DNA from 2 places in the Leptolyngbya iicbica LK genome. Region 2 is predicted to be linked to the other one. Evidence: predicted binding sites of a transcription regulator. Region 2 holds the regulator's gene; the other holds the start of a gene.
What was found. The regulator NtcA, encoded in region 2, controls nitrogen genes in cyanobacteria. The targets are predictions, from matches to a motif close to TTTGTANNNNNNNNTACAAA.

Region 1: the regulator NtcA is predicted to act here: its motif matches at 1,089-1,108, upstream of DYY88_RS22845 (DUF3155 domain-containing protein).

The regions. Positions count from the first base shown of each region.
Region 1 is NZ_QVFV01000011.1:64,665-67,938, forward strand. It holds gene DYY88_RS22840 (sensor histidine kinase) at 1-902, opposite strand, end outside; gene DYY88_RS22845 (DUF3155 domain-containing protein) at 1,150-1,464, shown strand; gene DYY88_RS22850 (cofactor assembly of complex C subunit B) at 1,580-2,143, opposite strand; gene DYY88_RS22855 (hypothetical protein) at 2,698-3,147, shown strand.
Region 2 is NZ_QVFV01000002.1:1,376,105-1,379,378, reverse strand. It holds gene DYY88_RS13100 (DUF3084 family protein) at 1-940, opposite strand, end outside; gene ntcA (global nitrogen regulator NtcA) at 989-1,660, opposite strand; gene thrC (threonine synthase) at 2,169-3,274, shown strand, end outside.

The sequences.
Region 1 (3,274 bases), on a different contig from region 2:
TCTTCGGCGAGGGGCTGTGTGAGTTCCACCAATGGCAAAACGATCGTGGCGATCGCGATCGTCTGCAGGGTCAAGGCTCCCCCAAAATGAGCCAATGAATCCGGGGCTGCCGCCAAGGCTGGCGAGGCCTTAACCGTCTTATCAGCAGGCAGCAGTAAGGGAATGGTGGTCGCGGTCTCCTCCCGCGAATCATCCGCCGCCTGGAGCGTGTCATCAAAGTAGCCCAGCAATTCTTGCATGCGATCGCTCTCGCGCAGCATGTTAGTCACCAGCCGCCGATTGGGATCTTCCGTCGGTAATCGCTTGGTCAGCAACTTGCCAAAGGTTTTCAGCGCCGTCAGCGGACTGCGCAACTGATGCAGCAGCTCATGGAAGCGATCGGACTGCTGTGCCTGCACATGGTCTAAAGACGACATCTGCGTTTTCAGCCATTGACCACGCTGATCTAACACACAAGCGAGAGTCAGCGATCGCGCACATTCCTCCAGGCGATCGCGCTCGACATCGCGCCAGGGGCGATCGGCGCGCCAGCTCACCAGCACCCCAAACACGCCGCCCTCATGCATCATAGGAATCGCCAATTGCTCCGGCGGTGCTGCTGTATCAGCCGACTCAGAAGGAGCAGACTCAAACGGCCGGACGGCGGCAAGCTTATCAGGCCGCCCCCGTAGCGCGGCTAAGTTACCCGTTGCTGCCGGCAACGACCTGTTCAACGTTGGGGATTCTGTCCCAGCCGGCTCTGGTGGGTAGACCGCGATCGGCAATAAATTAGGGCTGGCTTGATCTGACCACCCTTCCGCCATGTAGACAGCAGTCGAGTCAGCCCCTACCAGCTTGGTCATCATCGCCAATTGAGACTGACACAGGGCGGCAAATTCTGCGCTGGCAGGCATCAACATCATCAAAATCGCCGAAAAGCCTTTCAAAAAGAAAAATCAAACCCCTGACCAGGAGCTGTATACAGCTTCAGACTATGGGTAAGGGGCGGCTCACGAAAACTTACCATTTAACCACGCCAGTTACCCAATAGTACGTTTAGACAAGTTGAAATTTTAGTTTTTACCGGATATACTTTGCAAGGTTAGGGTTTTGTAGCACAAACTACATCCCCTATTTTATATGTACACCAGAGAGTAGGAGGTAGGCAGGTTGGCAAGAAGACGTAAACGCAAAAGCCGCCGTCGTCTAGAAGGTAGGCGTATTCTGGAGTGTGTACCTCAATATAGTATCGAAAGTGGCACTGATAAACCGGTGACCGCAGCTCGTAACTTTATCCATAGTGAAAACATTGCTCCCCCCGCATTGTTATTGGTGAAACGTAACGAGCACACAACTGATCGATATTTTTGGGCAGAGAAAGGTCTGTTTGGTGCCCAGTATGTTGAAGAGAACCACTTTTTGTTTCCTAGCTTGAGAGCCCTGTTGAATGAAGATGAAGATGAAGTGGTGAGCTTATCGAAGTAAGCGTTTCATCTGATCGCTGGAGTTCTTGAGACAATAAAGTTTTCCAGCCTTTCAGTATCTCGTTTAGAAACAAGAGAAACAGTAGACTCCTAAATTAACGAGAGGCAGAGATTAACTACTCTGTCTCTCGTTGTTGCTTTAAAGGTAAGTGAGCAACTAGCGTGGCGAGTTCGTCACGGTGGGCTGTGACCTTTAGTCGTGTTTCAACGGCTTGGTCTGCGGCCTGGGTTGTCTCATCCGATGGCAAAACACAAAACGAAACTTGCTCTAAGCGATTGGCCCCGCGCCAATAAAACCAAGCAGCCAGCGGCGATAACCCCAACAACGCATAAGGCCAATAACCCAGCTGTGGGGCCGATATGACTATTACCAACGCTAGGCACAATAAACCAACCGCTGCGAGCCCTCCCAAAAAAACCGCCAGAAACACGCTGGCCCCAACGTTGCCTTCCAAAGCGATTTGCCCCGACTCCGGATCGACCACTTTGACCCGATAGGCCCGATTGGCAAAATACTCCTGCAGTTTTTCTAGCAGGGCCACATCCGATAGAGCTGTCACGTACAGGGCTGTCTCGGTGCGGTCTTTGGTCGAAGCCCGAATAAAAAAGAACAGTCCAATAAATAGCAGAAAGGTCAACCCAAAGATCGAGGGCGGCACCAGTTGTTCGACAGCAGTCATAGAATTCCGTTCAGATCAGTAATTCAGCAAAAAGCGCTGGTAAAGCGATCGCTTATGTGGGCCAAGGGCCAGGTTCACTAGGGCCGCAGGTCTGAGTCAGCCGTTCATAACGACGTGAATTCAGAGGGCAGGAGGCCAATATCTGGTAGTCATCGAGTCGCCCACTGATTGAGCCAACACCCTAGTCGTGTGGCCCTTAATCACCGTCTATCTTCCCACTTCTTGACCGTTTAGAAATCATCAGTTGCACTCCCTTGTCAGTGGTTGACCAGAACAGGAAACCATCGCAGAAGAGCCTCATCGGTTGATGGAGTTGGTTGAAAACCGATCGCTGATCGTACCTGCTACTGAAGAACGGCGCTTTTGCGTAGAAGCATGAACAGTAATCACGCAGTTACAAGCCACCGGGCAAAAACTCCGCTCACGCTAGCAGGAACAGTTTGGTCGCAGCTCATTCACAAAATTTATCGCCATCATTAAACTTTTGTTTCATAGGATTGAGAAATCCTGCCGAGTAGGAAATCCTATTAAAGAACGAGTTTTCGGATGCAGCTATGAGCGATCGCTTTCCCCTAGTTCCCCGATATCGATTAGATGATGAGCAAACCTGGCTGGTTGGGATTGATCCCCTCCGCCGCTATTGGTTGCTGGTCAATGGGGATGAAGCTAAGCCGATTATTTTGCCAGGGCTGAGCACCCACGACTTTGATCAGTTTCGGCAGGCGATTTTAGCCTTTCGAGGTTTAGTCGCTGGCGATACGTTAGAGCTGCCAACCGCTACGGGTACTGCATTAGCGATCCGATGCGCTTCGAAAAATTGTTTTGCTATCGATTTTGAAGTCAACGGCCATCCGGCGACGCATCTTTTTGACCAAGAGGCGCTGGAGTCGCTGTTGATGACCGCCCATCCTGACTGGCAATGTGCTCCCCACCATCGTGAGTTGGGCCGACAGACGTTATCGCTTTCCTGGCATCAGCCTGCAGCCAGCAAAACCGCTGCCTAGTGTTAGGAAGTTAGCAAAAAAATAACTGCCTGGCTCATGATGTGAGCTAGGTTCATGAGTCAGGGCGGCGGAAGGTGCCGAGTTTGTGTCGTGAATCCGTCTCTCAGCACTCCGTTCACCTGACGTT
Region 2 (3,274 bases):
GCACCACATAAGACTGGCCATCGCTGATGCGCTGCACAAGGCGATCAACGTCTTGGGTGGGAATCAGCAAGACCGGATCATCGCGATCGATGCCTGGGGCAATTTCTTCGATGGCGGAGCGGTTGGCCTGCCGCAACAGTTGATCAACGGCGCGGCGAGCTTCTACTTCGTCGTTGACTCTTAACAGCACTGAGACGAGAGGTTCGTTGCGACCGACGGCGACGCTGCCCCGAAAAAGGCCCTGATATTGTTGTTCCAACAATGCAACATTTTCTTGTAGTTCGGCCTGTTGACTTTGCAGTTCTCGAAGGCGGGCTTCGCGCTGGGCAATGTCTTGGTCACGTTCGGCAATGAGGCGATCGCGCTCGGCAATGCGCTCTTGGACTGTGGCCTGCTGCTGCAATAGGTCGGCCCGCTCGGTCTGTAACCGCTGAATTTCATTTTGGAGTTGAGCCGATTGCTGGGAAACCTCTCCCAGTTCCGATTGGAGCGATGATAATCGCGATCGCGACTGCTGGAGTTCGCTCTGGGTTGTTTGTTGCTGCTCGACCGCCTGTTGCAAGGACCGATTAATTTTGGCGAGTTCCTGCTGGGCCGCTGTTTGTTCGGCGCGGGCATCGGTGAGAGCAGACTCAATGTCGGCCTTGGCGGTTTCTGCTTCGCCTAGTTCTGCCTCAGCCTGCAAGAGGTCCTCTTGAATGCGCTCTAGCTCAAAGACCCCGGTGCGGAGTTGCTGACTCACACCAAAGAGCAAAGCCAAGGTCGAGGCGGAAATGACGCCGCCCGTCAAAATACTGACCACAGTCGCCGTCTGGCGCGGGCGCAGGTTAAATAGGCTCAACCGCGCCTTGCCAACGCGCATGCCAATGCGATCGCCTAGCGTGGCAATTACGCCGCCTAGAATCAAGACTGCTAATACTAGAACGTAGCCTGTGGCCATGCGCCCGTTACCTGCGATTCATGACCACTCTACTGCAACGCTTTCCAATCAGGTGAACTGCTGACTGAGATTCACCGGGTCATGCACGGTAATCTTCTTTTTATGGATGGCAATCATGCCTTCTTGGCGGAGATCGCCTAGCAAGCGAGTGACGGTGACTCGGGTAGACCCGATCGCCTCAGCGATCGCCTGGTGCGATAATTTCAGGTCAATGGTGATGCCATCGGAACTAGGAATGCCAAAGTCGCGGCACAAAATCAGGAGAAAACTGACTAACCGAGAGCCCATATCGCGATGAGCTAAGGTTTCGATCATCATCTCGGTCTGCAAAATGCGCGATGACAACCCTTTCAGCATTACCATGGCGAGTTCCGGATTTTCGGCGAGCGCGGGCTGCACTTGATCAATCGGTAAAGACAACAACTCGACTGGCGTGAACGCTACCGCATGGTAAAAGCGATCAGACCGCTCACCCGTAATCAGGGATAGCACCCCGAAGACGCTATTCTCTCGCAGCAAAGCGACCGTGATTTCTTCGCCGATTTCGTAAACTCGCGAGAGCTTCACCGCCCCTTTCATCAAAAAATAGACGCGCTCCGCGGGATCACCGGGAAAAAAGATTGTCTTGCCGCGCTCGTAGGTTTCCACGACTGGCGGAAACGCGCCGCCTGCGAGTTGGCGAAACGCATTGGCTAAGGGCTTGTCCTGCGCTGCTATCATCTTGAGTCCACTTTTGTCTGCTGGAACCAAACATCACGATAGCCACATCTTACTGAAATCCACGAAAACGCCTATCAATTGAGACATCATTGCGTGGTCTTTGGGCCTTTAAGAAATGCAAACCGCAATGCATTAACCGTCTATTAATGCGACTTATGAGAAGACCTTTTGTATCTAACGATACTTGGAGTCGACAAAACTGCCGAAAATCTTAGGAGTGGCAGGGCAAAGGGCGCGATCGCGGCTTTGAGCTCACTGGATTTTTTGTAGCAAAGGTGTCAATTTTTTCCTGAACATGGTTTTGGGCTCGGATGGCGATCGCTGCCGGACAAAGCCTTCAAAGTCTTCTCCAGCAATTGTTTCATTGATTCATTTCAAATCCCGACAAAAATGGTCGGGTATGTTTGACCCGTGTTTTTTAGCCGTGATACTATCCGCGAAGTTCAGTTGAAACAGTCCTGTTGCTGCAGCTGCTACCAATTCATTCCGCGAGAGAGCACAGAAAACGATGACCCAGGCCATTGAACAGCCCAAAACTTTATCGACCGGCGCTGCCTTAGGCGCAACTTTTTCGGCACTGCGCTGTCGAGAGTGTGGCGAAACCTATGAACTCGGTGCCAAGCACGTTTGCGAAGATGTTTGCTTTGGTCCCTTAGAGGTGGTTTACGACTACGACCTGATTCGTCAGCGGGTGAGTCGCGCCAGTATTGAAGCGGGGCCGAAATCAATTTGGCGCTACAAAGATTTTTTGCCGGTGGCCTCCGACAATCCCATCGATGTCGGTACGGGGATGACTCCCCTACTCAAAGCCGATCGCCTCGCGCGGCGTTTAGGGTTGAGGTCTCTCTACATTAAAAACGACGCGGTCAACATGCCGACCTTGAGTTTTAAGGATCGGGTGGTGTCGATCGCCCTCAGCCGTGCCCGTGAACTGGGCTTCTCTACCGTCTCTTGTGCAAGCACGGGTAACCTGGCGAACTCCACAGCAGCGATCGCGGCCCATGCTGGACTCGACTGCTGCGTCTTCATCCCCGCTGATTTGGAAGCCGGTAAAGTCCTCGGTACGTTGATTTACAACCCCACCGTGATGGCGGTGAAAGGCAACTACGACCAGGTCAACCGCCTCTGCTCTGAGGTCGCGAATACTCAGGGTTGGGGATTTGTGAACATTAACCTGCGTCCCTACTACTCCGAAGGGTCGAAAACCCTGGGCTATGAAGTTGTGGAGCAACTCGGCTGGCAACTGCCTGACCACATTGTTGCGCCGTTGGCCTCGGGTTCCCTGTTTACCAAGATCTACAAGGGCTTCCAAGAGTTTGTGAAAACGGGTCTGGTGGATGCCAAAGACGTGCGCTTTAGTGGGGCGCAGGCGGAAGGCTGCTCGCCCATTTCCCAAGCCTTCAAAGAGGGACGGGATTTTGTGACTCCGGTGAAGCCCAACACCATTGCCAAGTCGATTGCGATTGGCAACCCCGCTGACGGTATCTACGCCCTGGATATTGCCCGCAAGACCAACGGCAACATCGAAGATGTCACTGATGCTGAAATCATTGACGGCATTAAGCTCCTGGCGGAAACCGAAGGCATCTTTACCGAGACCGCGGGCGGCACCAC